Linked DNA regions of Polyangium mundeleinium. The protein of the gene in region 1 binds, or shares a complex with, the protein of each later gene. Links are inferred from orthologs where the notes say so. Each region holds a gene or a part of one and is shown on either strand. Other genes may lie near its edges. The genes, in order: pheS and pheT.

What was found.
Region 2: the proteins of pheS (region 1) and pheT are in contact, whole or in part, in a crystal structure (PDB 6P24), measured with the Escherichia coli proteins. The link is inferred for Polyangium mundeleinium from one-to-one orthologs.

What each region holds. Positions count from the first base shown.
Region 1 is NZ_JAQNDO010000001.1:11,335,927-11,350,676, forward strand. The notes cover bases 1-2,840. They hold pheS (phenylalanine--tRNA ligase subunit alpha), read left to right. Parts: upstream 1-805; coding sequence 806-1,876; downstream 1,877-2,840. Other genes in these bases: POL67_RS44675 (ASKHA domain-containing protein), read right to left, coding at 1-51; rpmI (50S ribosomal protein L35), read left to right, coding at 214-411; rplT (50S ribosomal protein L20), read left to right, coding at 436-789; POL67_RS44695 (ATP-binding cassette domain-containing protein), read right to left, coding at 1,867-2,840. Outside these bases: more of POL67_RS44695, read right to left, coding at 2,841-3,234; POL67_RS44700 (sigma-70 family RNA polymerase sigma factor), read left to right, coding at 4,071-5,798; dacB (D-alanyl-D-alanine carboxypeptidase/D-alanyl-D-alanine endopeptidase), read right to left, coding at 5,950-7,473; POL67_RS44710 (hypothetical protein), read left to right, coding at 7,608-8,141; POL67_RS44715 (hypothetical protein), read left to right, coding at 8,150-8,644; POL67_RS44720 (fumarylacetoacetate hydrolase family protein), read right to left, coding at 8,641-9,549; pyrG (CTP synthase), read left to right, coding at 9,865-11,556; POL67_RS44730 (acyl-CoA desaturase), read right to left, coding at 11,549-12,511; POL67_RS44735 (CBS domain-containing protein), read left to right, coding at 12,677-13,327; POL67_RS44740 (diacylglycerol/lipid kinase family protein), read right to left, coding at 13,340-14,275; POL67_RS44745 (hypothetical protein), read left to right, coding at 14,466-14,750.
Region 2 is NZ_JAQNDO010000001.1:5,178,063-5,193,062, forward strand. What follows is about bases 4,255-7,344. They hold pheT (phenylalanine--tRNA ligase subunit beta), read right to left. Parts: upstream 6,989-7,344; coding sequence 4,520-6,988; downstream 4,255-4,519. Other genes in these bases: POL67_RS20690 (CapA family protein), read right to left, coding at 4,255-4,261; POL67_RS20700 (DUF4340 domain-containing protein), read right to left, coding at 7,115-7,344. Outside these bases: POL67_RS20685 (ATP-dependent DNA helicase), read left to right, coding at 1-1,982; more of POL67_RS20690, read right to left, coding at 1,979-4,254; more of POL67_RS20700, read right to left, coding at 7,345-8,194; POL67_RS20705 (GldG family protein), read right to left, coding at 8,216-10,057; POL67_RS20710 (ABC transporter permease), read right to left, coding at 10,068-10,805; POL67_RS20715 (ABC transporter ATP-binding protein), read right to left, coding at 10,812-11,972; POL67_RS20720 (hypothetical protein), read left to right, coding at 12,432-13,532; POL67_RS20725 (GAF domain-containing sensor histidine kinase), read left to right, coding at 13,633-15,000.

The DNA.
Region 1 (14,750 bases):
GACGGGGGATCCGTCGCTGGACGGCTCTTCGAAGGTGGCGCGGACGAGCATGGATTGCGGAGGCTAGCTCTTGGGGACCTTCGCGGCCTTGACAACCCCCGCACCCGTCCGCCATAAAGCTCGCCCCGCCGCATCTACCTTGGTTTCGAACGGCGCTCCGACGGTCGGAGCGAGGCCAGGCAGAGCGCACCCTCACGGGAGCGAGAAGGCATCATGCCGAAGATGAAGACGAACCGGGCCGCCGCGAAGCGCTTTCGCGTCACTGGCTCGGGCAAGATCCGCCGGAGCAAGGGCGGCTTGAATCACTGCATGCAGGAGAAGAGCAAGAAGCGCCTTCGCCGTCTCCGCAAGAACGACACCGTCGACACTGCGATGGAGGGGCGTGTGAAGCTCCTTCTCCCCTACCGCTGATCCCGAGCAAGAGAGGAGCGCCCAATGCCGAGAGTCAAGCGTGGGTTCAAAGCCCGTCGTCGTCGTAACCGCGTCCTGAACCTGACCGAGGGGTATTTCCTTGGCAGGAAGAACCGCTACCGCCAAGCCGTCGAGGTCCTGCGCCACGCGTGGGAGTACGGCTACGTCAGCCGCAAGCTGAAGAAGCGGGATTTCCGGCGCCTCTGGATCGTCCGCATCAACGCCGGTGCCCGCACGAACGGCACGACGTACTCCCGCCTCATGAGCTCGCTCAAGAAGGCGAACGTCACGCTCGATCGGAAGATCCTGTCTGAGCTCGCCATCCACGATCCGGCGTCGTTCGGCGCGGTCGTGAAGCTCGCGGGCGGAAGCCGCTAGGCAGGGAGGACGGGGCGTGAGCGCCGCGGATCCTGTCCAGGCGATCAAGGCCATCGAGGAGGGCCTGTCCGCGCTCGGCACGCGGTACCGCGACGCGTTCGCGGCCGCGACGAACGAGCAGGCCCTTCGCCTCGAACACGCCCGCGTCCTCGGCAAGAAGGGCGAGCTCACCGCCGTCCTCGCGCTGATGCGCCACGTCCCCGGCGACCAGAAGGCCACGGTCGGCAGCCGGGTCAACGCCTTCAAAGAAGAGGTCGAGGCCGCCTTCGAAGCGCGCCTCAAGGCGATCGCCCGCGCCGCTCGCGAGGCCGAGCTCCGCGGACTCCCCTACGACCTCAGCTTGCCGGGCCGGCTCGAGCTCGGCCGCGGCCATTTCCATCCCATCGCGCAGGTTCGTGACGAGCTGCTCGCGATCTTCCGCGACCTCGGCTTCGTCGCCGAGGCCGGGCCCGAGATCGAGCTCGAAGAAAACAACTTCACGAAGCTCGCGTTCCCGCCCGATCACCCCGCAACGGACATGCAGGACAGCTTCTGGCTCGGGCCGGGCCTGCTCCTGCGCACGCACACGACGACGGTTCAGCCGCGTGAGTTCTTGCTCCGCAAGCCGCCGCTCGCCGTGGTGATGGCAGGCTCCGTGTACCGCCGCGACGACGACGTCACGCACTCGCCGATGTTCCACCAGATCGACGGCTTCCTCGTCGACGAGAAGGTGAGCTTCGCGGAGCTCCAGGGCGTCATCACGGCCTTCATCGAGCGCCTCTACGGCCCGGGCCTGCCGGTGCGGTTCCGGCCGAGCTACTTCCCGTTCGTCGAGCCCGGCGCCGAGGTCGATTGCGGCTGCGTCTTCTGCCGACAGGCCGACGGCACCTACGCCGGATGCCGCGTCTGCAAGCACACGGGGTGGCTCGAAGTGCTCGGCTGCGGGATGATCCATCCGGACGTCTTCCGTCAGTGCGGCCTGGATCCCGAGCGGTACAGCGGCTTCGCCTTCGGCATGGGCCTCGATCGTCTGGCGATGCTCCGCTACGGCATCCCGAACATCCGCCTGCTCTTCGAGAGCGATCCGCGCTTCTTGTCTCAGTTCTGAGCCGCGAGCGTCGTGGCCGAGACGGCCGCCGCTCCCTCGAACGAGACCACGTCATCCGCGATCGCGAGCGGCCCCGGCCGATGCGTCACGATCAGGATCGTCCGTGCGCCTCGCTGCGCCGCGAGCGCCGCGAGCACGCGCGCCTCGGCCTCGGCATCGAGCCCAGACGTCGGCTCGTCGAGCAAGAGCACCGGCTGATGGCTCGCGACCGCGCGCGCGATCGCCACGAGCTGCCGCTCCCCGCCCGAGAGTTCATGCCCCCCGGCCGCGATCCTCGCCCCGCCTCGCGCCTCGGCGAGCCCGAGCCCTCCGACCTCGTTAAGCGCGCGCCGGATCTCCGCAGCGGGCGCATCCTTCGCGCCGAGCCCCACGTTCTCCTCGATCGTCCCTGACACGATCGCCGCCTCTTGCGGCACCCACGCGAACGGCCGTTCGTCTGGACCGACCCCTGCGCGCGTCAGCTCCTCCCCGTCGTACCGAAGCGCCCCTTCCGTCGCGGGCACGAGCCCGAGCAGCCCCCGGAGCAGCGTCGTTTTCCCACTCCCGGTCGGGCCTACGATCGCCACGATCCGCCCTGGCTCGGCCGTGAACTGCACAGCCCGCCCGTTCACGCCGCCCACGTCGAAACGCAGCCCTTCGACCGACAGCCGCGCCAGCGGGAACCGACTGCGCGCCCCTTGCACACTCGCCGCCTCGACCGCTTCGAGCGCGGCCTCAGCGCCTCCGACCTGCACGCTTGCTTCGAGCGACCCGAGCGACGCCGCGCCTCGCTCGATCGCCGTCCGCGCGTCCCCGAGATCCCGCAACGGCCGATACGTCAGAAAAAACACCGCTGCGAATGCAACGAGCGACCCATCGCCGAGGGACGGCTGCGACCGCTCGATCCACACGCAGACGCCAAGCAAAGCGGCTGCGGCGAGCACCTCGTTCGCCCCCGAGATCGCGCCTCGCGTTGCTTCGGCCCGCGCGGCGGACCGACCGGCCTCGTCCCCTGCCCTTCCCAGCGCTGCATGCACGCGCCGGGCGGCTCCATACGTTCGCCATAGATCCAGATGCCGTACCAGCTCGTCTACAGCGGAATGCAGGCCCTCTGCGAGGCGCGCCGACCGCGCGTGATGCCCCCGAACGAACCGCCGCGCGAAGGCCAGGATCAGCGCGAACGGCGCGAGCAGCAGGAGTGCGGCGATCGCGAGGCGCGAGGACAGGCAGAGAAGCGCCACAGCAAGCGGAACGAGGTGTGCAATCGCACGAGCGGCCGCGAGCACACCTTCATCGACGCCACGCTCGACGTCGCGAATACGCACGGTGATCGCAGCGAGGGAGGCGGCGGCCGCGCTCGGCGGTTGCCCTTGAAGCACGATCGCGGCGGTGATCGTACGCCGAATTGCGTTCCCGACCTGAAAGACAGCACGCTTCTGGCCGTAGATGGAGAAGGTGCTCGCTGCAGTCTTTACAAGGGACGCCCCGAGACCGATAGAAGCCAGAAAAATCGGATGATGCAGGGCGTCGCGGGGGTCGACAAGGGCGCTGAAGGAAGCAAGTTGCCTACCCATCAGCGCCTGTCCGAGAAGGCCAGCGCACGAAGCCAAGATTCCATGGGCTATCGCCTGCACCAGGGTAGCCCCAGAAAACATCCAACAGTTTCGCCGATCGCGGCGGAGCTCGTGAACGACACGCACGACGAATGCCCGACTGGACGTGTTCTCAGTCGGCATCATCGACTACAACGGAGCGCGCAAGCATGGGAGCACACCGCCATCGAGGCAGTCCATCGCCCACCGCCTCGCATGACGGGGAGCCGGCCTCCCTGCATGCCTCGTCGGAGGATGCTCCTAGCATGCCGGCCGGCGGAAGGCCCGGCCCGGGACCGGGAAATTCGGGAACATACACCGATGACGGCATGAAATTTGCAGAATTCATCGAGAAGACGAGCGATCCAGTCTCCAGCATTGCATCCGTGAACGGCGGCCCGAGCCAGCCGATTTCTTCTCGGAGAGGATCCACCGGAATCAAACCGCACAATCCCCCGTTCAGCCCCCTATCGGGCAGCGGGAACAAGGGCCCAGCCATGGCGAGCTTCGAAACCCCGACGAGCCCGGACCGATCCCTCCTTGACCCGGCCGAGAGCTTCCACTCTCGAAAGGGTGATTCCGAAGAAGTGAACGAAAAACCCTCCACCGCAACGAAGAGCAAGATGAGCACGTCGACCGCCCGCCGCCCCGATGCCAACCGCCCCTCCACCAAGGCCGCGATGACGGGCTCCACGACGCGCACCGCCTCGGCCCCCAAGCCCGCCCGCGGGAGCGCGCCCGGTCGCCGCGGTGCCGCCGTCGCGAATGCACGCCCGGTTCGTCGCAGCGGAACGATCGAGCGCCGGCCGAAGGGCCAGGAGCCCGAGCAAACGCAGGCGCCGGTCGACGACGAGGCGCACCTCGACGACGCGCGCAGCAAGACGCCCGCCGCGCCGCTCGCCAAGGAGCCGCTCGCCGCGTCGGACATCGACATCGGCATGCTGGATGACGAAGGCGCGGCCGCGGAAGAGGCCGCCGCCATCCGCCCGCGGCCCGAGATGCACGATCCGGAGCCGACGACGGCCGAGTTCATCGACCTCGAGTTTACGCCGCTCAGCCGGCCGGATTCTCCCCGGACCAACGCGGACCGCGAGCTCAAGGACATCGAGGAGGGCGGCGGTGACTCCATGCTCGCGCGGTATTTCCGCGACATGGCGCTGCACCCGGTCATGGGCCCCGAGGAGGAGCTCGAGACCGCGCGTGCCGTCGAGCGCACGGAGATCGATCACTGGGTCGCGCTGCTCTCGTACCTGCCCGCGGCCGAGTTCGTGCTCGACGCGCTCGCCGAGGACGTGGCGAAGGCAGGTGAGGACGAGGTGAAGGCGCCGCAGATCGAAGAGCTGCAGAAGCTCGTGAAGATCGCGAAGAAGCAGAAGTACAAGCTCGCGCCCGAGCACGAGAAGGCTTGGAGCCAGCTCACGAACGAGCTCGCGACCGTGATCCGCCTGCCGGATTCCGACCGCCTCTGGATGTCGCGCGCCAGCAGCATCGCGCGGGATCTCGTGCGCGAGCCGGACTTCGAGGAGGACACGATCGCCGACACGGAGGAAGGCGCGCCGATCCGGCCGCCGCGCCCGACGCTGCCGATGTCGCCGTCGTACAAGCGCTACCTCGATCGGGTCGAGAAGACGTTCCAGGCCCAGCACGACGCGAAGAACCGGTTCGTCAAGGCGAACCTCCGTCTCGTCGTGTCGATCGCGCGCCGCTACAACCGCGGCCGGTTGCCGCTGATCGACCTCATCCAGGAGGGCAACATCGGCCTCATGAAGGCGGTCGAGCGCTTCGACCACAACCGCGGCTACCGCTTCTCGACGTACGCGTCGTGGTGGATCCGGCACGCGATCAGCCGCGCCCTCGCCGACAAGGGCCGCGCGGTTCGCATCCCGGTGCACATGCTCGACACGTACAACCGCGTCGCCCGCGCGACCCAGGCGATCATCGCGCGCACGGGCCACGAGCCGACGATCGAGGAGCTCGAAAAGGAGACCGGCGTCCCGCGCGAGAAGCTCGACAAGGTGAAGGACTTCTACGCCGAGACGCCGTTCTCCCTCGATCGCCCGGTCGGCGACGAGGACGGGCGCAAGTTCATCGACTTCCTCCAGGAGGAGAACGCGCTCTCGCCGTTCGATCACCTGGCGAACCGCAAGTGGAGCGACGAGGTCCGGCGGCTGCTCACCACGCTGACGCCGATCGAGTCGCGCATCATCCGCTGGCGTTTCGGCCTCGACGACGAGGACGAGCTCACGCTCAAGGAGATCGGTGACAAGTACAACCTGTCGCGCGAGCGCATCCGCCAGCTCCAGGAGCAGGCGCTCGTGAAGATCCGCAAGCAGATGCGCGACTACTACTGAGGTTCGGCGGGGCAACCCCCCGCACAACCCGCCTCACCAAAGGCCACGTGGAAAAACCCTCCACGTGGCCTTTGGCTTTCGAGGGGGTATGACATTCGTGTCATCACGCACGGGCACGGCGTGCGCGATCTGAGCAAGCGATGCTCTCGAGCTACCGGTCCTTCCAGAGGGCACGTGCAGCCGCCTCGACGACCTTGTCGATCCCGCCGCGCGCCTGGCCGACCTTGCCGGGAATGCCGTTCACGTAGATGGAGAACGCGAGCGGCGCGCGGCCCGGAGGGCCGAGCACGTAGCCGGAGAGTGATGCGACGGCGTTCAAGGTGCCGGTCTTGGCGCGGACGATGCCGCGATCCCCGAGGTTCTTGAAGCGCCCGCGGAGCGTGCCGTCGGCGCCGCCAACCGCGAGGTGCGCGAGGAACTCGGGGCCCATGGTCACGTCGCGATACGCGGCGCGGAGGAGCGCGGTGGTGCCGAGCGGCGTGATGCGGTTCGCGTCGAAGAGTCCCGAGCCGTTTTTCACGACCATCCCCTCCTCGAACGCGCCGATCTCCTTGAGGTATGCGGTGATGACCTCGGCGGCGCCCTCGGCCGTGCCCGGGCGCGCCTTCTTCTCGGCGCCGACGGCCTTGAAGATCATCTCGGCATAGAAGTTGTCGCTGTCCTTCCCAAGCAGCGCGAGCAGCTCGCCGAGCGGGCGCGATCGATGCGACGCGAGCAGGCGCTTTTCCTTGGCACCGCCGAGCTTCACGGCGCCCTCGACCTCGATGCCCGCCGACGCGAGGACCGCGCGCAGCGCATGGCCCGGCACGAGGCGCGGATCGTCGAGGCGCCGCCGAACGCGCACGACGCGCGAGTTCTCGGGTAGATGGCCGCCTACGCGCGCGACGAGGCGATCTCCCTTCGGCGAGAGCTCGAGCGTGATCTTCTCCGGATCCCCCTTCTTCGTCGTCCGCACCGTCCCCACGACGTCCACGAAGCCGATCGGATCGACGCGCACCTGCGCGTCCTTGCCTTTCTCCGCTGCGCGCACCGAGAGCGTCACCGTGTTCTCGTCGAGCGCGACTGCGGAGACCGGCGCGCGGAACGGCGCCCATTCATTCGGCTGCTCCTCGAACGCCGGCGGCACGAAACGATCGTCGAAGTAACTCTGGTCGACGACGATCGCGCCCACGCGTCGCACGCCCGCGGTCACGAGCTCGCGCACCATGGGCCAGAGCGCCCCGCCGTCGAGCGAAGGATCCCCCTGCCCGCGCAGAACGAGCTCCGGGACGCGATCGCCGTCGAGCTTGCCGTAGAGGCCCGTCACGAAGCGATGCCCCGGCCCGAGCAGGCGCAGCGCCGCGGCGGCCGTCACGAGCTTCGCGTTCGAGGCGGGGTTGAAGGCAACATGCCCGTCACGCGCGGCGACCGTCTCCCCTGTCCCCACGTCGGCGAAGGCGACGCCGACGGTCCCGCCCCAGCCCTTTACGTCCGCCGCGAGCTTCTCCATCGCTTGCAGCATCGGCCCTGCCTCGATCGACGCGCGGGGGCGCGCCGCTGCTTCGGCGCTCGGGCGCTCTGCCGGTGCCGACGCCGGGCTCGCGGCGGGGGTCGGGACCTCCGAGCGCGCCGAGGCGGTGAGGGCGAGGAGCGCGAGGCCGGCGAGCGTGGGGCGAAGACGGCTGCCTTGGTGCATGGGAGCTTCCTACAACGTCCGGGTCGGGCGCGCGCATCCGACGAGGGCAGACGAGGGCTTTCATTGTGCGGACAGCACGAGACCTTGCTAGGGTCGAGTCAAACTCGCTCCTCTCTTTGGGACCGGAGAAGACCGTGGCTCTTCACACCTCGACCTCGCACCTCACCTTGGGGCTCTCGATCTCCATCCTGCTCGTGGCCTGTGGTGGCGCTCAGCCGAAGCAAGCCGGCGACGACTCCACCTGGGAGAAACCGCCGACGAAGTCCACCGACGAGAGCAGCGCGAAAAGCGAAACGCCGTCCGGCGACACCGCCGAGGACACGAAGTGGACCGGCGCGTCCGAGCCGGCGAAGCTCAACGAGGACCAGATCAAGCAGATGGAAATCGCGCTGAAGCGTGGCCAGTCGAAGGCCACGAACTGCGCGACCGTCGTCGAGAACGGCCCGACGGGCGAGGGCCCGGTGTCGGTCACGTTCGACGGCAAGATCGGCAAGATCACCGATGTCGAGGTCGGCGCGCCGTTCGCGGGGACGCCGGTCGAGCAGTGCATCAAGCGCTCGTTCATCGGCGAGTATTGCTTGCCGTTCGAGGGTGATCCGAAGGTCGTGAAGTACACGGTGAACCTGCCCGCGAAGCCCGCCCCGGCGACGCCGCCGAAGAAGAAGTGACGCGCGGAATGAAGCACGCCTCGATCCTCGTCACGCTCGCGCTCTTGCTCGGCTCTTCGCAGAGCTTCGCCGAGGAGACGGAAGAAGCCCCGGCGCCGCGGTATCCGCCGTCGTCGGTGCGGCCGAAGCTCATCGGCGGCGGGCTCGCGCTCACGGCGATCGCCTACGGCGTCGGCTTCGTGGCCGCGACGAGCTGGCCCGACGCGCCGGGCGCGGAGTCGTTGAAGATCCCGATCGTCGGGCCGTGGATGGCGATCGCCGAGAACAAGTGCGGGGATCCCACGTCGACCGATTGCTCCGGGTCGATCTGGCTGCGCGGGCTTCTGACGGGGCTCGGAGGGCTCGCGCAGATCGGCGGGCTCGCGCTCGTCGCCGAGGGGATCATCATGAAGACCGAGGCGGTCGCGCCGAAGCCCGCGGAGGCGGAGCAGAGCGCGTTCATCATGCCGGTGCCGATCGTGGCGCCGAACATGACCGGGCTCGGGCTCGTCGGCCGGTTCTAGCTCTTCACGCGGCGAAACGGCGGCGGCTCGGGGCCGCGCACGGGCCGCGCCGCGACCTTTCCGAGACGATCCACCGCGACTTCGAGCGTCGCGCCAAAGGTGAGGCCGAGGCGCCGTGCGGCCTCGCTGCTCCCTTCGATCGGTGGAGCACCAACGATATCGCCCGGCATCAACGTGACGTGGCGGCTGACGAAAGCGAGCGACTCGGCGAACGAAAGCGCCGGCGCAGCAGGCCGCGCGAGCTCTTCAATCACGCCGCCCACGCGCAGGCGGACGTGTGCGTCGTCGAGCGCGCCGGCTTCGTCCTTCGTGACGAGCACGGGGCCGAGCGTCGCGGCGAAGTCACGCGCGCGGAAAGCTCCGCTCGTTCGTTCCTGTTCACGCGCGACCCAGCCGAGCAGGATCGTGAAGCCGAGGATCGCGCGCTCGGCTTCGTCCACGGTCGCGGCGCGGAGCTCATCGCCAAGCAGCACTGCGATCGAGATCTCGACGTCGGGCCGCGGCTCGTTCGGCGGGAAGGCGACCGATAGCTTGTGCCCCAACAATCCGCGCGGGTTGCCGAGGTGGTAGCGAGGTTCTTCGCCGTCGGCCGTACCGACGAGCTGCACGAGCAGCGCGCGCTCGGGCAAGCAAGGCGGCAGCCAGAGCAGCTCGTCGGGCCAGAGCCTCGCTTCCGTGGGGCGCTCGCCAGCGCAGAGCGCATCGTCCAGGACATCGAGGCCCGCGCCGCCGACGGAGAAGACGCGCGCGAAAAAATCTTCGGCGGTGGACAAGCCCTCGTCCTCGTCGAGGAGGGGTTCGGCGCGCCTCCGCTCGAGCTCGGCGACGTCGTAGAGGCAGCCGTCACGTTCGAGCGCGATCCGCGGGACCGGCGAGGACGGAAGGAGGACACGGGCAAGACGCATCGGCAAGGCGCCTCGGCACCAGGATCGACCACGTTAGCATCCCTCGCTGGGTGCGTCGCGGCTTTCACGCGGGAAAAAGGCTGTTATTTCTTCGGTGGCTCGCGCGTTGACGCGCCACCCTGGACGCCTAGACTGCGCCCTGGTTGACGCTTGGGGCGTCACTTCCATCGAGCGGAGTGATGCATCCCCAAACCCCCGTACGTGCTCAGACAGCGTGTTTGCCCCAAGCGGGCAGAGCTGCCCGACAGCGTACGGAAAAACCAACCGAGCGCAGCTCGGAAGAGATGCGCCCACGCGGGGCCGGAGCGGCGGTTCATGAGCAAGCGGACCAAATTCGTCTTCGTCACGGGTGGGGTGGTTTCCTCGATCGGCAAGGGCCTCGGCGCCGCCTCCATCGGCGCGCTGATGGAGGCGCGTGGCCTGCGCGTCACCCACATCAAGCTCGATCCGTACATCAACGTCGATCCCGGGACGATGTCGCCGTACCAGCACGGCGAGGTCTTCGTGACCGATGACGGCGCGGAGACCGACCTCGACCTCGGCCACTACGAGCGCTTCACGCTCGCGCGCATGACGCGCCAGAACAACTTCACGACCGGACGCGTCTACGAGTCGGTCATCTCGAAGGAGCGGCGCGGCGAGTACCTCGGCGCCACCGTGCAGGTGATTCCGCACGTGACCGACGAGATCAAGCACCGCGTCCGCGCGGCCGCCGAGGGCGTGGACATCGCGATCGTCGAGATCGGCGGGACCGTCGGTGACATCGAGTCGCTGCCGTTCCTCGAGGCGATCCGTCAGCTCAAGGTCGAGTGCGGCAGCCAGAACGCGGTCAGCGTGCACGTGACGCTCGTGCCCTTCATCGCGACCGCGGGCGAGCTCAAGACGAAGCCCACGCAGCACGCCGTGAAGGAGATGCGCGAGATCGGCATCCAGCCGGACATCCTGCTCTGCCGCTGCGACCGGCCGCTCTCGCGCGGCATGAAGGAGAAGATCTCGCTCTTCTCGAACGTCGAGGTCGACTGCGTGATCGCGGCTGTCGACGTCGGATGTATCTACGAGCTGCCGATCGTGCTGCACGCCGAGGGCATCGACGAGAAGATCGCCGAGAAGCTCAACATCTGGGCGAGGCAGCCGGATCTCTCCCAGTGGCACTGGGTGGTCGAGCGCTTCAAGCGCCCCACGCGCGGCACCGTGAAGATCGGCGTCGTCGGCAAGTACGTGCACCTGCGCGACGCGTACAAGTCGCTGCACGAGGCGCTCGTGCACGGCGGGTTGCACAACGACGTGCGCGTCGACCTCGAGTACATCGACTCGGAGCAGATCGAGCAGAAGGGCGCGGCGGAGTTGCTCGGCGCGCTCGACGCGATCCTCGTGCCCGGCGGCTTCGGCGACCGCGGCACCGAGGGGAAGATCGAAGCGATCCGCTACGCGCGTGAGCAGAAGGTGCCGTTCTTCGGCATCTGCCTCGGCATGCAGCTCGCCGTGGTCGAGTTCGCGCGGCACATCGGCGGGCTCCACGGCGCGAACTCGGCCGAGTTCGATCGCAACGCGGCGCATCCGGTCATCGACCTGATGCCCGACCAGAAGGGCGTGCTCGACAAGGGCGGCACGATGCGGCTCGGCGCGTATCCGTGTGTCCTCGAGCGAGGCTCGCTCGCGGCCGAGGCGTACGGCGCGACGTCGATCAGCGAGCGTCACCGCCATCGGTACGAGGTGTCGAACAAGTACCGCGACGCGCTCGCGCAGGGCGGCCTCGTGCTCTCGGGGACCTCGCCGGACCAGCGCCTCGTGGAGATGGTCGAGCTCCGGGATCACCCCTACTTCCTGGGCTGTCAGTTCCACCCGGAGTTCAAGAGCCGCCCGCAGGCGGCGCATCCGCTCTTCTCACGCTTCGTGCGCGCCGCCGTCGAGCGTCAGCGTGAGCAACGCAAGCCGCGGACGGAGAGCGTCAGCGGGGCGCAAGGCACGCTGCCCGGCCCCGCCAAGAGCTCGTCCACCGTCAACTGACGCGCGTCGCCGTACGAGCGAGCGAGGGCGCGACGTCCTCCTCGCTCGACGTCTCCTTGCCGAGGAGCAGCGGCGCGCGCTCGCCCACCTCCGCGACGAGATCCTTGCGCAGCATGCGCTCGGGCGGACGGCGCAGATCCCACACGAGGCCGAGCTTCTCGAGCGCGCGGAGCACGTAGAAGCTGATGTCGATCTCCCACCAGAAGAAGCCCTGGTTCGCGCTCGACATGTAGTGGTGGTGGTTGTTGTGCCAGCCCTCGCCGAGCGTGAGGAGCGCGAGGAACGCGTTGTTGCGGCTCGTGTCCTTCGTCGCGTACCGGCGTGATCCCCACACGTGCGCGAGCGAGTTGATCGTGAACGTCGCGTGCATGAGCACGACCGTCGAGACGACGTAGCCCCACAGGAAGCCGTCGAAGCCGAAGGGGATCGTGACCGCAGCGATGAGCGCGGCCGATCCGATCACGTGGTAGCGATCGATCCAGCGGAGCTCGGGATACCCGGCGAGATCGGGGACCAGATCGAGCCGCGTCTCTTGGTGGTTGCGACCCATCCACCAGCCGAGGTGGGCGTACCAGAAGCCGCGACGCAGGGGGCTGTGCACGTCGCGCTCGGTGTCGGAGTGCTTGTGGTGAACGCGGTGCGCCGCGGCCCACCAGAGCGGCCCCTTCTGCACGGCCGTCGTGCCGAGGAACGCGAGCACGAGCTGGAAGAGCCGGCTCGTCTTGAAACTGCGGTGCGAGAAGTAGCGATGGTACGCGGCCGTGATCGCGAACATGCGCACGAGGTAGGTCGCGAAGGCGAGCGCGACGAGGCGCCACGTCGGACCACGCACGAACGCGATGACGAGGCCCACGTGCATCGCGACGAGCGCGGCGACGTGGAAGAGCTCGGACAGCGACCACTTCGAGCCGGCGACAACCGTGATGGAGGGCTTTGAATCCGGGACCGTTTGCACGAGGCCGACTGTCACATGCGCTCTTCAGCCGTCGCCCTGCGTCCCGTCACGATTCGGTCATGCACACGTGTGGCTCACGAGATGCACGCGTGACGCGTGGTGCAGCGCGTCGCGCGTCATCGTGTTGCGCAGTGCGCACGGCGCGCGCGGGAGAAGGAGGATCGCGTGAAGGTGCGAGAGATCATGAGCACGCCGGTGACCACACTCGAGCCCGACGACAACCTCGCGTTCGCCGAGGAGCTCATGACCGTCGAGCGCGTGCGTCACTTGCCCGTGCTGGATGGCGACGTCCTCGTGGGCATCTTGTCGCACCGCGACATCGTCGCGGCCTCCGAGTCGATCCTGAAGAAGCCGGCCGCTGATCAGGATCTCGAACGGAAACGCAAGGCGAGCGTCCGCGAGGTCATGCGCAAATCGGTGGACACGATCGGCCTCGACGAAGATGCAGCCGACGCGGCGGACCTCATGCTGACGGAGAAGATCGGCTGCTTGCCCGTGGTGGACGAGTCGCGTCGGCTGCTCGGCATCGTGACCGACGCGGACTTCATGGCGATGGCGCGAGACGCGCTTCGCGCCGGGAAGATCACGCGAGCGGCGAAGCAGCCGGTGGCGCGTGCGTCCGCAAGGACGAGGACGAGGCCTTCGCTCGCGAAAGGGACGGCGAAGAGCGCGGCGACGGCGACGGCGACACGAGGGGCGAAAACGATCGCATCGAAGAAGGGGATGGCGACGAAGATCGTGCCGAAGGTCTCGGTGAAGGCGCACGCGCGCAAAGGCGCGGCCACGAGGAAGGCTCCAACGCGTCGGAGTGCGTGACGACCGCGTGGATCAGAGCGTGACGACGTCGATGGGCGGGCCCGCGGAGACCGTGACCTCCGAGGCGCGCAGCACGTCGCCGTCGAGCACGTAGGGCCCTTCGGGCGAGAAACGCACGACGAACGAGCGCGTGAGATCATCAAAAGCGCCTGCGCCGCCGATCGGCTTGCCGAGAAGGACGAGCGGCGCGCGCGGGCCGAGCGAGCGAGGAGGCAGAGGGCTCGCGACGAGGTGCGGGCTATCGAGGTCTTCGCCCGCGCGGTGGTTGACGCGCATGCCGAGGCCGAGGTCACGCACGACGGAGGCGCACACGAGCGACCAGCGATCGGAGGTGAGGCGATGCCCGTCGACCTCGATCGTGCACGGCATGGGCGTGAGCACTTGCTGTGCATACGGACCATCGACGAACGACTCGACGAAGATCCGGCCGGCGATCCGTGCCGCACCGCCGTACCCGCGCGCGCCATCCGCGTAGTAGAGGTCGAAGAACCGCGCGACGAGGCCGGTGCCGAAGATGAAGCCGATGCGCGTCGTCTCCGCGCCCTCGCGCGCCTCGCGCACGCGCAGCGTGGCCCTGCGTCGCGAGGCGAGCGCGCGGGAGGCGAGGAGCCGCGTGAGCAGCCGCCTGGGATCCCCCTGCATGCCGAAGTTCCGCGCGACGGTGGCGACGGTGCCGCCGGGCAGGAGCGCGAGGCGCGGGAGCGAGGCCTCGCCGAAGGCCCGCGCGAGCGCCGTGACGCCGGCCATGAAGCTGCCGTCCCCGCCGGAGAGGATCACGAGGTCCGTGCCACGCGCCGCGATCCGCGCGCAGACGGCGTCGAGCTCGGCGACCTGCGTGGTGGGATGAACCTCGGCGACGCCCGCGCAGATGCGCCTCACGTCGTCGAGGAGCGAGGGCCGTCGGCGGTAGAGGCGAGCCGTGATGTTGGCGATGACGTCGAAACGCATGAACGGAAGGCCCTCGCGACGCCGAGGCCTGTAGGGGCGCGGACGCGATGGGCGTGTTCGGGAGACAAAAGAGCCCCCCGAAGCGCGCAGGGTGACGCACCGGAGGCGCGGGGGAAAGGGCCGAGCGCGCGCGGGCCACGGAAGGCTTTGCGAGTCGGGGCGAGGTCAGGTAGCTCGAAAGGAACGCCCGATGATCGCTCGCCGCACGAAACTCCCGCGCGCCCTTGGAAGTCTCCTCGTCCTTGCTCTCGCTGCAGGCTGCGGCGGAGGCCCGGCGCTGCGCGCCGCGGAGCAAGGCGATCTCGGCGGGGCGAGGCGCGCGCTCGCGTCCGGCTCCGCGCAGGAGACCGTCGGCGAGGCCGAGGCGCGTCGCATCGCGCGCGTCGTACTCGAACAAGAGGTAAAGGCCGCGAAGGGGGACGCCGGCGTGAGCAAGCTTCGGGAGCTGCCGTCGTGCGCCGAAGGGCTCGACGAC
Region 2 (15,000 bases), 6.2 Mb from region 1 along the record:
GCTACGAGGATCGCGAGGGGCAGCTCGCGATGGCCGACGCGGTGGAGCGCGCGCTCGACGAGGATCGCGTGCTGCTCTGCGAGGCGGGCACGGGCACGGGCAAGACGCTCGCGTACCTCGTCCCGGCGATCCTGAGCGGGCGCAAGGTCGTGATCTCCACGGCGACGAAGGCGCTCGAAGAGCAGATCTTTGCCAAGGACCTGCCGCTCGTGGCCGAGTACCTCGGCCTGCACGTCTCGGCCGCGCTCGTGAAGGGGCTCGGGAACTACCTCTGCCTGCGGCGCTTCGACGAGCTTCGGACGAGCCCCGAGGCGCACCACGAAGCGGGCGTGATGCGCTCGTTGCCGGTCGTGGAGGCGTGGGCGCGCGAGACGGAGGTCGGTGATCTCTCGGAGCTCGTCACGCTCGCCGAGTCGGATCCGATCCGGCGCGAGGTATGCTCGTCGAGCGAGACGCGCATCGGATCGGCGTGCCCGTTCTTCGAAAAATGCTTCGTCACGCGCATGAAACGTGAGGCCGAGGAAGCGCGCGTGCTCGTGGTGAACCATCACCTCTTCTTCGCGGATCTCTCGCTGAAGCTCGGCCGCGGCAACGTCCCCGGCGCGGGCGCGTTGCCTCCGTACGACGCGGTGATCTTCGACGAGGCGCACGAGCTCGAGGACATCGCGACCGAGTTCTTCGGGACGCGCATCTCGGGATCACGCGTCGACTCGATGCTGCGGGACGCCGATCGCGCCTTCATCGCGAGCGGGCTCGCCGATCGGATCCTCGGGCGAGGGGAGGGGACCGCGATCGTGGCGCTCGTGCGCGAAGCAGCGGACCGATTTTTCGCGGCGGTCGCGCGTGTCGCCGGCGAGGCGGCGCGCGAGGGGCGCGTGGAGCTGAAGCGCGAGGTGTGGGCGGGTGAGCTCGTGGATGCGTATCACCACTTCGACGAGGCGCTTGAAGCGCTCGCGGGGTACGCGTCGGCGCACGCGATCACGGAGGCGGTCGGGCTCGTGGGCACGCGCGCGGAGACGCTCCGCACGGACGCGGCGAAGATCGTGGATGGCAAGTCGAACCAGGTGACGTGGGTCGAGGTGCGCGCGCGCTCCGTGTCGGTGGGCGCGTCGGCGGTGGACGTCGGCTGGCTCTTCCGCGAAGGCGTCTTCGAGCGGATCGGCGGCGTGGTGCTGACGAGCGCGACGATGACCGCAAAAGCGGGGGGTTCGGGGGCGAAGCTCGGCCCGTCCGAGCGTAGCCCCCGAGCGTCGGACGACTTCCGGTTCTTGCGCACGCGCCTCGGCCTCGACGAGCGCCTCACGGTGCCGGTCGACGAGCTCGTCGTACCGTCGCCGTTCGACTACGCGTCGCGCGCGCTGCTCTACACGCCGCGGGATCTGCCGGAGGCCTCGGATCCCTCGTTCCTCGCGGCGTCGGCGGATCGGATCGTGGAGCTCGTCGACATCGTGGGCGGCGGCGCGTTCGTTCTTTGCACCTCCAACCGTTCCATGGTCGCGCTCGGCCGTGCGCTCGCGGGCCGGGTGCCGGGGCCGCTCATGGTGCAGGGGCAGGCGCCGAAGCGGATGCTGCTCTCGAAGTTCCGCGCCGCGCACCACGCGGTCCTCGTGGCCACGATGAGCTTTTGGGAGGGCGTGGATGTGCCAGGCGACGCGCTCCGGCTCGTGGTGATCGACAAGATCCCGTTCGCCGTGCCCACGGATCCCGTGGTCGTCGCGCGCTCCCAGGCGATCGAGCAGGCGGGGCATTCCCCGTTCGCGACGTACACCGTGCCGCAAGCGGCGATCACGCTGAAGCAAGGGTTCGGCCGGCTGATCCGAACGCGGCAGGATCGGGGGATCGTGGCGATCCTCGATAGGCGGGTGCGGACGCGCGGCTACGGCGCGCTCCTGCTCGACGGGTTACCGCCGGCCGCGCGCACCGAGCGCATCGATGAGGTGAAGGCTTTTTGGTCGAGGCTTCTGGCGGAGGATTCCGCCTAGAGCGCGGTGAACGTGCGGTGCCCGAGCGTGACGCCGAGCGAGGAGACGCCCGAGGCCACGTTGGTGAAGCGCACGTGGCTCCAGTTGTTCGGCGCGGGGATCTCGAAGCCGTTCAAGGCGTAGATCGAGCTCTTCTCCCAGCGGATGAGGCTGAAGTCGTCGATGAAGATGCGCGCCTCGCCCGTCGCCGGGGGCGAGGTCCTGAAGTAGAAGCGCGCGCTCGTCGCGTTCGAGGCGGCCGTGACGTTCACGATGAACTGCGTCCAGCCGTACGTGCTCGCGGTCTTCGTGTACGAGTCGGTCGTGCTCAGCGTCGTGCCGCTGTCGCTGTACATGCGCGTCGTGAGCGCGAAGGGGCCTGCGTTGTCGCCGCGGATCCAGCCCGTGATCGTGAGCTTCGAGCCGCCGGGGAAGGACACGCGGTTGTTGTTGAAGACCGTGATCTCCGTCGAGTTCGACGCGTTCCGCAGCATCACGAGGGCGCCCATGCCGCTGCGCACGACGCTGTTCTCCACGTAGCGGACCGTGCTCTGGTCCCACGCCCTCCCTTCGCTGAAATCGCCGTCGACGTCGGAATCCTCGAAGTCCCCGTTGATGAGCAGCTCGCGGCCCCACTCGACCGTCGCGCTCGCGCTCGACTTCACGTACGAGAGCGAGTCCGAAGGCGCGTTCCGCGTGAACGCGATGGGCCCGGTCGTCTGGCTCGTGACGGGCGCGTTCAGCGACTGGTTCGTCGTCGACGTCGTGTACTGCGAGGTCGAGCGGAGCGCGACGATGCGGTGCCCCGTGGGGAACACGACGGCGCCAGAGAGCCCGTCCGCGATGTTCTGGCCGGCCGGGTTCTTCGGTAGGTGCGTCGAGAGGTGCCCGAAATGCCGCCCCGTGCGCGCGAGCCCGTCGCCCGCGAGGAGCTTCGGTACGTAGCCCTCGATGCTGATCGGGATGAGATCCAGCCGCGCGACGTCGAAGCCGCCGCCCGCGAGCACGTCGACGTCCGCGATCGCGAGGATCGACTGGAAGGTCTCGTGGACGTCCTGATCGAAGACGAAGTTGCCGAGGGACATCAGCACGAAGCGCGGCGTCCCGCCCACGTTCACGAGGCCGATGCCCTGCGCGGTGTGCGTGTGGTGGGCGACGACGATCCCGGCTCCCCGGTTCGCGAGCGAGATGAACTTCGAGCGCATCGAGTTCGAAGGGAACTCGCTGTACTCCACGCCGCCGTGGATCATGGGGATCGCGAAGCGCTCGGGTGTCTCGGCGTCGATGAACGCGTTCATGTTCGCGTTCGACGCCTCGAGCGCGCCCGCCTTGTCCGGATCACGGGCGACGAGCAGGTAGTCGAGCTCCGTCGAGCCGTCGGAGACGAGCTCGCTGAAGCCGAGCAGCGAGAGCGGCACGTTGTTCAGCGTGCGGAAGATCGTGGTGCCCTCGGCGTTCGTATCGTTCGAGCCCACGCCACACCAGTCGAGCCCCGCGTTCGAGACGTGGAGCATCGAGTCGGTCACGCCGGTCGTGAGGTAGTCGAAGATGTGGTTGTTCGCGAGGTCGACGCCGTCGATGCCCGCGTACGTGAGACCTGCGAGCGTCTCGGGGTACGAGAAGAACGTGTAGTCCTTGTACGGATGCGGCGTGCTCGTGTCCGAGGTGATCGGGGACTCGAGGTTGACGACCGTGTAGTCCGCGGACGAGAGGGCGTCGCGCACGTAGGAGAAGATCGCCTGCGCGTCGGCGGCGCGGCTCGCAGGGCGGATGAGGTCGCCCGCCTCGCCTTCGATGCCGTCGGCGTCGAGGTCGGTGAAGCGGCGGCCGAGCATGGTGTCGCCGCCGAAGATCAGGCGCACGCGGCCCGCCTTCGTCGGGTTCATGGAGATCGTGCCCGTGCTCGTGATCGTCTCGCTCGTCGGCCGGTGCAGGTCGACGGGGATGATCTCGCTGTAGTGGCCGGAGGCGGTGATCTTGAGCAGCACGTTCCGGCGCTTGAGGCCCGTGATCGTGAAGCCGCCGGACGCGTTCGTCGTCGCCGTCTTGCCCGCGTTCGTCACGCCGTCGCCCCAGGCGAGGACGGTCACCGTGGCGCCCGTGATCGCCTGGCCCGCGCGGTTCTTGATCGTGCCGCTCAGGCTGATGGTGGTCTGCGCGTACGTCGTGTCGAACGTCGCTTCGCTCGTGTCGAACTGGTAGGGCTGCGCGTGCGCGATCGCCGGCGCGAAGGCGCTCGTGAGGCCGAGCCACACGAGCCCTGCCCGAAGGTGTTTCCCAGTGATGTGGGTCTCCGCCATGGTCCTCCGTCCCGTCCTTGAGGGGTCGACAGGGGACCAGAGAGCGCTCGCGAGGAGGGAAGGGCCAGGTTCGCCGCGAGCGCTCGCGGGCCCCGATAGCAAATTTCAGTGTTTTCCGGGTGGACCGAGCCCGTCAATCGTTGCCGGCGAGAACTCTCGTTCAGGGGCCGCCCACGCTACGGCCGCACGCGAAAAGGCGTCCGTCCGCGCAACGCGGTAGGAATTTTGTGGACGTGCTGCAAGGAGGAGGGACGGAGCTCAGGCGCGGAGCGTGGCGCCGAAGCGGGCGTGGACGGTCTCGACGACGGACTTGTGTCGCCGGTCGACTTCCTCGTCCGTGAGGGTGCGCGCCTGCTCGGGGGCGGTCGCGGCGCGCGGGTCGCGATAGACGACGTGGAAGGCGAGGGAGCGGTGGCCCGCGGGGATGCTGCCGCCGCGGAAGAGGTCGAAGACCTCCACGGACTCGCAGAGCTCACCGCCGGCCTCGCGGATGGCCGTGCCGACCGCGCCCGCCTCGACCTCGTCCGAGACGACGAGCGCGATGTCGCGCGTCGCGGCGGGCAGGGTCGGGATCGGGCGGTACTGCGGGCGCGCCGCGCCGACCTCGGCGAGGGCGCGGAGATCGAGCTCCACGATGACCGCGGAGCCATCGAGGTCGAGCTTGTCGACGACGTCGGGATGCAGGACGCCGAACGCGCCGACGACGCGCCCCTTCACGAGGATCTGCCCCGCCGCGCGCGGGTGCAGGTACGGCGCGCGTGTCGCCTCGGGCTGGTGCGCGACGTCGGCCTTTTCGTGGGTGACGCGCTCGACGATCTCGAGGGCCACGCCCTTCGCGTCGTACACGTCGACCTCGACCGGCTTTTGCAGCGGCGAGCGACGGTAACCGGCGAGCACCGCGGCGAACGAGGGGGCTTCGTCGGCGAGCGGCGCGCGCGTGGGATCGGCGAGGAACCGCGCGCCAACTGTGAAGAGACGGATGTCGGGGACGCCATGCCTGCGAGCGCGCCGCACAGCTTCGAGCAGGCCCGGGAGCAACGACGTGCGCATCACGGAGCGGTCCTGCGTGAGCGGGTTCAAGAGGCGGAACGGCGCTGGCGGCAGGCCGAGCGCTTCGATCTCCTCGGGCGAGACGAAGCCGTACGTGATCGCCTCCGAGAGCCCCACGGAGACGGCCGCGCCGCGCACGCGGAGCGAGAGGTCGAACGCGTGGCGCGGGGGCTGCGGCCGCAGGGCCGGGAGCACCGTCGGCACGGTGCCGAGGCCACGCACGCGGACGACCTCCTCGACGAGATCCGCCTCGCCGGCGATGTCGGGCCGGTGCGAGGGCGGGATGACGTCGGCATACGCTTGTTCGCCTTCGCCGTGCGTGCCGCGGACCTCGAAGCCGAGGCGCGTGAGGATGTCGGTCGCCTCGGGGAGCGGGACGTCCGTGCCGAGGAGCGCATTCATACGCGCGGCGCGCAGGCGCACGGGCTCGCGGGCCGGGATCTTCGCGCCCGCGAGGATCGGCTCGCGCGCTGCTGCGCCGCCCGCGAGCTCCGTGAGCAGCGTGGTCGCGTAGGCGAGCGCGTCTTCGAGCGAGCCGTGATCGACGCCGCGCTCGAAGCGGTGGCTCGACTCGGTGTGCATGCCGTGCCTGCGCGCGGTGCGCCGCACGCTGCGCGGCGCGAAGTAGGCGCATTCGAGGAGCACGCGCGTGGTGCTGGCGTGGATCTCGCTGTTCGCGCCGCCCATGATGCCCGCGAGCGCGGTGGGCCCCTCGGCGTCCGCGATCACGAGATCATCCACGTCGAGCTTGCGATCCTCGCCGTCGAGCGTCTTCAGGGGTTCGCCCGGCGTGGCGCGGCGCACGAGGATCTGGCTGCCGCGCACGTCGTTCAGATCAAACGCGTGCATCGGCTGCCCGTACTCGAGCAGCACGAGGTTCGTCACGTCGACGACGTTCGAGATCGAACGAACGCCGAGGCTCTCGAGTCGGTAGCGCAGCCACGTGGGCGAGGGGCCGATCGTCACGCCGAGCACGAGGCCCGCGCCGTACCGCGGGCAACGCTCGGTGTCGTCGATCCGCACGGACACGTGGCGCGACACGGTCTCGCCCTCGGCGAAGCGCGCGGGCGCCTTCGGCGTGGGCTTTTTCCACGGCAGGTTGAAGAGCGCCGCGATCTCGCGGGCGAGGCCGATGTGGCCGAGCGCGTCCGGACGGTTGGGGGTCAAACCAAGGTGGAGGATGTAGTCGTGCACCTCGGGCATGGCCTCGCGGAGCGGCGTGCCCGGCGCGGCGAGGCCCTTCGGCAGGATCAGGATCCCCGCGTCCTCGTCCTTGCTCGCGACCGCGGAGAGGCCGAGCTCGCGCTCGGAGCAGAGCATGCCCTCGCTGACGACCCCGCCGATTTCGCGCGGCGTGAGCGTCATGTTCACGGCCGGCAGGTGCGCGCCGAGGGGCGCAAACGCCACGAGGCCGCCCGGCTCGGGCACGTTCGGCGCGCCGCAGACGATGCGCTGCTCGGCGCCGCCTCGGTTGATCGTGACGAGCTTGAGCTTCGCTCGCGATGGGTGCGGTTCGTAGGCCTTCACCTCGGCCACGACGAGCGTCTTCGTGCCCTCGCCGAATTCGGTGATCGCCTCGACCTCGATCCCGGCGTGCGTGAGACGCCGCCCGATCTCCTCGGGAGAAGCATCGAGACCGGGGATGAGCTCGCGAATCCAGCGGTAAGAGGCCTTCATGACCTCTGCGGCCTAAAACGCATGAAACGTCCGGTCAAGCTTTCTCGACCGGGGCCACAAAACGGCGAAGGCTCCTTCTCGGGTCGAAAAGGAGCCTTCGTCTGTCCGGAACCTACCGGGCTCGGTTTATTCGAGCTCGGGAGGCGCGTCGTGGCCGTGGCCGTCGTCCGCGCCGTGTTCGTCCTTCTTTTCGTCCTTCTTCTTGTCGTCGGACTTCTCGAACTTGGCGCGATCCGCCGTGGCCCAGTCGCCCGACCACGACGAGATCACGTAGACCGTGCCGTCCCCGCCATCCTTCTGGGCGAAGCGGCTCGATCCCTTGCTCGTCTTGCCGACCTTGACCGTGATGTCGCCGGCGTTGTCCTTGAGCTTGATCTGGACCACGCCGCCGTTCGCCTCGGCCGCGTCGATCCCGGCGTCCGATTTCTCGTCACCGAAATCCTCGGCGGTCAGGGACTTGAAGGCGCGCAGCATGTCCTTGACCTTGGCCTCGTCGAACTTCTCCCACTTCTTCTCGGGCTTCTCGAGCTTCTTGTCCTTGTCGCGCTTCGCGTACGAGCCCGCCCACTTCTCGTCGTTCTTCGAGAAGCTGAACTGGCCGTTCGTGTTGGTCACGGACACCTGGATCACGTTCGCGTCCTCGAACTTGAGGATCGACGTCTCGCGCCAGTTCTTGACCTCACGCGTGTAGAGGAAGTTCGAGTAGCCGCCGACCACCCACACGCCGTCCTTGCCGCCGACACGCGCGAGCTGGCCACGAGAGCCGCTCTTGCCGAAGTAGGCGTCGAAGATCTTGCCGTCGCCCTTGTAGGCGAGGACGTGGACGCCCTTCTCGTCGTCGAGCTCGTACTGCTTGTAGGTGCCCGTGCCGCGGTCGATGCTCTCCTTGACCTTGATCTCCTTCAAGTTGTCGAGGAGCGACCGCACGTTCGACGCGTTCGCCTTGGCGGACACGGGAGCCACGAGCTCCCATGCGTCGCCCTTCTTCTCCAGCGTGACGCTCGATTTGTCGGCGTTCTTGATCTCGATCTTGGTGATCGCCTCGACGTCCTCCTTCGAGGGCGCGAGCGCCGGGAAGTCGGCCGTCGCCGCGGTCGCGGAGTGGGCCGACATCTCCTTCTGCTTCGTCTGCCTCGTGGCGTAGAGGCCGCCGCCGAGGGCCGCGAGGACGCCGATCGCCACGTAGATCTTGTATTCGGTCTTCATGGGTTTCCTTCGTCTTCGTCGTCAGTCGAGTCGGATGGATTCCCGCGCGTTCTCACGCCGCCACCAGCGGAAGAGGCCGAACGCCGCGAAGAGCAAGGGGCCGAAGAGCGTGAGCGACCACTGCACCCGCGTCTGCGTCTTCTTGCGCTCGAGGCGGTACTCCTCGGCCTTCTTCGTCGCCGTCGACTCGTCGTCGGTCGCGTCGATCTTCGGCGCTTCGATGTTCGCGTACGTGAGCTTGGGCTCCTGAAGGAGCTTCGCGCTCGTCGCGATGAGGTCCGAGTCGCCGCTCATCCAGTCGAGGACGTTCTTGAACGCGAGGATCGTCGCCGTCAGGTAGTTCTGGGCGTACGGCATCGAGAGCATCTGCAGATCCTCGTCGCCGCCCATGCCGCCCATCATCATCATCTGCGGCGGCATCGGGGGCGCGTTGCCCGAACGCGCGTAGGGGTTCGCGAGGAACTGCGAGGCGCTGATCACGAGCAGACGGCTCTTGTCCTTCGACTCGGCCGCCGTCTCGATGCCTTCACCCGCGCCGCCGAACGCGCTCTTGATCTTGCCCTCGAGCGCGACGGCCATCGCGCGCTGGCCGTACTCGCCCTTCGGCTTGGCCTGCGCGGAGAACTTGAGGTCGATCGCGTCGGAGGTGTCGATCGTGCTGCGCGGCGTCGAGCGAGCGACCACCTTCATCTGCGCGCCCGGCTGCTTCTCCGGGTGCGGGACGAGCGTCGACGGGAAGGGGAACGCGAGCTCCTCGATGCGGAAGAAGCCGGCGAACGACGAGTCGAGCGTCTGCTCCTTCTCGTCGAGGCCGTCGACGTGCTGCGCGTGCGCCATGCCGTAGCCGATGATGCCGATGACCTGGCCGGTCTGCGTCGGGACCGCGATCCGGACGGGGCGACCCCAGTCCATGATCGCTTCCTTCTTCATCTCGACGCCGTAGCCGTCGAGCAGTTTGTCCAGGCCGTGGAGGTTCAGCTCGGCCTTCATCGCCGCGTCGGAGGCCTTGAGGTTCACGGCGCCCGCGACCACCACGACCGACTTGTTCCCCTCCATGAGGAACTGATCGATGCGGCGGAGCTCCTTCTCCGTGTAGTCCTTGCCGGGCTGCGTGATGATGATGCCGGCGAGCTCCTTGTTGATCTCGGCGTCGCCGTTCTGCAGGTCGACCTCCTCGATCTTGTAGAAGGGCAGCGCCTGGTCGAGGATCCCCTTCATCGAGGGACCGCCGCCACGGCCGGGCTGCGCCGCCACGAGGTTCGTGTCGGTCAGCTTCATCTCGTCCTTGCCCGTGATGACGCCGTACTTCTGGTAGACGTTGTCGGCGCGGTCGCGGAGCTCCCGGATCTTGTTGGTGATCCAGAATTCGAGGCCCTGCGACTGGTCCGCGGACAGGATCGGGATAGCCTCTTTTTCGCTGCCGTACTTGAAGGCGATGCCCATGAAGCCGCGCGTGATCGTGGCCTGATCCTGGCCCGTCTCGCTGCCCTCACCGAAGGCGGCTTCCTGCAGGCCCGCTTCCTTTGCGGCCGTGCGTTGCTCCTCGGTCTTCGGCTCGACGAGCGTGTACTTGAACTTGCCGTTCGAGCCGCGCTCGTACTCGTTCATCAGGTCGACGAGGTCCTGGATGAAGGCCTCCTGCTTGGGACCGCCGCGCGTCACGTAGACGTCGACCTGCAGGTCTTGCTTGAGGCCCTCGGAGACGAGGCGCGCCGATCCCTTCGACAGGGTGAACCGCTCGTTCTTCGTCACGTCGATGCGCTTGTTCTGGATGAACGCGATGACGTTCACGACGACGAGGATCGCCGCGACGAGGACGAGATAGACGCCGGTAGCCGCTCTGGCCTTGGTCTTGCGTTCCATGGCCTTCCTCCTACGCCCACTTCCGGCGCTCGAGCGCGCGGAACGCCGCCATCAGGCAGCCCACCGCGATCGAGGCGAAGTAAACGATGTCACGGGTGTTGATCATGCCCTTCGCGAAGGGCACGAGGCGGGTGTCGAAGCTGATGAACGAGATCGCCTCGCGCAGCCAGGGCGTCGGCATCTTGTCCGCCACGCTGCCGACCATGTGAAGCGCGAAGAGCACCACGAAGGTGATGAAGAACGCGACCGTCTGGCTCTCCGCGAGCGCCGAGATCAGAAGGCCGATCGAGACGGCCGCCGCGCTGTAGAGCAGCAGGCCGAGGTACCCCGAGTAGACCGGGCCCATGTCGAGCGGCCCGAGATCCCAGGGCTTGAAGAACATGAGCAGCGGGTAGAGCAGCGTCGAGGCGACGAGCAGGAGCACGAGCCCCCACGCCCCGAGGAATTTGCCCAGGATCACCTCGTGATCCTTCACGGGCAGGGTGATCAGCATCTCGAGCGTGCCCGAGCGCTTCTCCTCCGCGAGGAGGCGCATCGTCACGACGGGGATGATCAGGAACGACAAACCCCGCGGCGCCTGCGCGAAGATCTGCACGAGCGAGGCCCGGTCCTGCTGCCAGAAGCCGCCCCCGAACTCGAAGAACACGAAGCCCAGAAGGATCAGCCCGAGGCAGATCACGACGTAGGCCAGCGTCGAGTCGAAGTTCGAGCGGAACTCGCGCTTCGCGATGATGAATGTGGTGCCCATCGGCGTTCAGCCCTTCTTCTTCTTGTCGTCCTCGTCGGACTCGTCTTCGTCCTCGTCCTCGTCGGACTCATCCTCGTCGGACTCGTCTTCGGCGGACGTGTCCTCGTCCTCGTCCTCGTCTTCGGCGGACGCCTCGGCCTCGTCCTCGTCGTCTTCGACGACGGGACGGCCGCGATCACGGCGCTCGTCGTTCTTCGTGAGCGCCTTGAACACGTCCTCGAGCTTCTGCGCCTCCCGACGCATCTCGAGCATGAGCCAGCCCTTCGAGACGATGAGCTGGAAGATCTCTGCGCGGATGTCGCCGTCCTGCGCGCCCGCGAGCTGGAAGCTGTGCGCGCGATCGTCCGTCGGCAGCTCCACGACGCTCGTCACGCCGGGCAGCTTCTCGAGGGCCGCTTGCACTTCCTCGGCGCTCGGCGCCTTCTTCGCGGGGCCTCCCTCGAAGACGCGCTTCTCGTGCACCTGGACCACGTAGCGGACGCGGCCGCTCTTCGCGCGGATCTCCTCGAGCGGCCCGTCGGCGACGATGCGCCCCTTCGAGACGATGATCGCGCGCGCGCACGCCTGCTCGACCTCGGACAGGTTGTGGGTCGAGAGGAGGATCGTGCGCTCCTTGCCGATCTCCTGGATGTACTTGATGACCTCGGCCTTCTCGTTCGGGTCGAGGTCGCTCGTCGGCTCGTCGAGGATGAGAATGGGCGGGTCGTGCACGAGCGCCTGGGCGAGGCCGACGCGCTGCCGGTAGCCGTGCGACAGGTCGCGGATGTCCTTGCCGAGGCTCGTCGCGAGGCCACAGACCTCGACGATGTTCTTCATGCGCTTCTTGAACGTGGACGTCTCGAGCCCACGCATGTCCGCGACGAAGGTCAGGTACTCCCAGACGCTCATTTCCCCGTAGAGGGGCGCGCGCTGGGGCAGGTAGCCGATCTTCTTCCGGACCTCGAGGGGATCGTCGAATACGTCGTAGCCATGCACCCGCGCCGTCCCGCCGGTGGCGGAAATGAAGCAGGTGAGAATACGCATCGTCGTGGACTTGCCGGCGCCGTTCGGGCCGAGAAAGCCCACCACCTCCCCGCGGTGGACCTCGAAGCTCACCTTGTCGAGCGCGCGAAACGCCCCGTATCGCTTGGTGAGCCCATTGGCCTCGATCATCACGTCGGTAGACAATCCGACCTCCTTCGGTAGAGCGCGCACCTGAGCGCCCTTTGTCGCTGCACGGTAAAACCAGGTGAGGGTCCGCCAGAGCCGCACGGCGGCGCCCCCTCGGCTCGGGATCTCGCGATCTTGACGATCTGGCCCGAGCGAACGGCGCGCATCCTAGCGGTGGGCGGATCCGTGTCAACGCCATGGTGACGTCGATCGCGCGGCCCAAACCCCCATCGAACGGCTTTATTCCCGGTCCCATGTCCCAGGTTGTGTAGTCCGGCGTACTCGATGTGGGCAGCAGACGCGGAAGGGACGAGGTGCGGGAAAGGGGCGGCGGGGCGGGAAGACGCGGGCGGCGCGGAAGCGGCGAGGAGGGCGGAGGGAGCCAGGACGTTCGGACCGACGGGCGGGGCGGAGGGGGCGGTGGTAGCCTCGGGGCATCTTTCTTCGGCGCGGCGAGCGGCGAGCAGGAGGTCCTTCATGTCCCTTCGTAAGCAGTGGTCTGTTCTGGGTACGAGCGCGGCGTGCGCGTTCGGGCTTTGTGTCCTTCTCTCGACGGCGTGTCGGGGCGACGGGATCGCCCAGCCAGCGGGGGGGCCGGCGGGCGGCGGGGCGACCGGCGGCACAGGCGGCACAGGCGGCACAGGCGGCACAGGCGGCGCGGGCGGCGACGGCGGCGACGGCGGCGCCGGGGGCGCGACGTGCGACGGCAAGGAGGTGACGATCGAGCAGATCACGAACGCCAAGGCCGCCGGCGCGGTCGGGAAGGGGACACCCGTGCGGGTGAAGGGCGCCGTGGCCATGAGCCACAAGTTCCTCGTCTCGCAGAGCAACGCGGGCAACTGCCTGTGGGGCGTGTTCGTGTCGGCGCCCGGCCTGACGGAGACGAAGGAGTACTCCGGGGTGATGGTGCTGAGCTACGGCGTGCCCGCGGTGATCCCGCCCGGCGGCAACAAGGCGTACTGCCCGAAGCTGTCGAACTACTACGAGGGCGATCCGCTGCCGGGCGACGCGATCCCGGACGACGTGAAGCCGGGCGACACGCTCGACATCACGGGCGTGGCCGATTCGTTCCTGCTCGCGGCCTGCGCGAACGAGATGAACGGGAGCAAGGTGCCGCAGACGCAGATCGCCTTCACGTGCGCCGTGACGCGGACGGGGACGGCGCCGGTGCCGACGCCGCACGCGTTCACGGACGCGGCGGAGGTGGCGAAGCTCGGCTCGACGACGGACGCGGACTTCCACAACGCGTGGGGCGGCGTGAAGGTGCGGGTTTCGAACGCCAAACCCGTGCCCCAGCCGAACCCGGCGCCGATGGGGATGGGCGAGGTCGTGGTCGGCGATTTCGGCGTGATCAAGCTCCAGGACTCGAACGTCGAGATCGGCGACAAGATCTATTACCGCGGCTACGATAAAAACGCCTGCTACGGGGCGCCGGTGTTCTCGGACGTCAATATGACGTTCAATGCGATCGACGGCTTCCACTACCTCAGCTATTGCACCTGGGGCCTGCAGCCGAACGGCAAATGCAGCGATTTTGATCCGAAGAGCGAGGACTGCGGCGGCTTGACCTGCCCGTAGTCGGGCGTCGCCCCGAGCGGCCCTCGGCGCGCGCGCGTCGCTGAGGGCCGGCGCGTATCTCTTTCGCCCACGCCCCGATTCCGAGTACGCTCGGAGCATCATGGCCGCCCGCCGTACGACCGCCACGACAAGGCCGAGCCCCTCGCTCCAGGCGCTCCTCGGCCTTTCGGGGCTGCTCGCGCGCGGAAAAACCGGCGGCCTGCTCTCCGAGGCCCTCGCGCTCGTCCTCGAAGGCGTGGGCGCGCAGCGCGGCGCCGCCTACGAGGCCACCGAGGACGGACTCGAGCTGAAGGCCGACGTGGGGCTGCCCGCGACGCTGCGCGCCTACATCGGCACGTTCGCGAGCGCCGAGGTGCCCTGGTTTCCAGCACAGACGGCCGCCAAGAAGAGGCGCGTCACGACGGAGATGGATGCCGTCACGGCGTTGGCGGGGCGGATCGATCGGGAGCTCGTGAACAGCGCAGGCTGGGGCACGATCCTCGCCGCGCCCATCCTGATCGGCAGGGACGTGCTCGGCACGCTGGTCGTCGCTACGCCGTCGGCGGAGATGCTGTCGCCCGAGGCGCCGTTCGTGCTGGAGACGGCGGCGAACATGCTCGCGCTCTCGATGGCGCACGAAAAGGCGCGGGGGCGCGCCGCAGCCCTCACGACCGAGGAGGTGAAGCCCGCGGCGGCCGCGCACGAACGGCGGGGCACGGACACGAAGCTCGCGCGGCTGGCCATCCTGGGCTCGCTCGCGGCGGGGTTCGCCGACGAGATGCGCTGGCCGCTGTCGTCGCTCGGCACGCAGCTCGAGGAGCAAGAGAAGCTCATCGGCCACCTGCGCGTGCGGTTCCCCGGCGTGGCCTCGGCGCTCGACGATCTCGCGCGAATTCAGGACGAAGCCACGACGGCGCTCAAGTTCGCCCGGACGGCAGGGACGAGGCTGCTCTCGGCGCTGGAGGATTCGCGCGCGGAGCCTGTGGATCTCGAGGATCTCGCGCACGAAGCCGCGGCCCTCGTCGAGCCCACGGCGCGCGCGCGCAACGTCGATCTGCTGGTGACGGCCGTGCACGGGTCGTCGCCGGTCGTCGTCGGGAAGCGGAGTGATCTCGGTCAACTCCTGCTCGCCCTGCTCACGAATGGCGTCGAGGCCTGCGCGGTCGCCGCGGAGGCGGGCGCGAAGGTCGGTGAGGAGCCGCAAAAGCCGCTCGTGTGCGTGACCGTGACGCGCGACAAGGAGCAGGTCGCCGTGCGCGTCGAGGACGCGGGACCGGGTGTCCCGCCCGACGTGCGAGCCCGGATCTTCGACGCGTTTTTCACGACGAAAAAAGAATCCCTCGGGCTCGGTCTCACGCTCGCGCGGCAGATCGCGGTGGCGCACGGGGGAACGTTGGAGCTCGATCGATCGGATCTCGGCGGCGCGCTCCTCAAGGCCGTGCTGCCAGCCGCGCCGGCGGGCGTGTCGGTAGCGCGGAACCATCCGCCG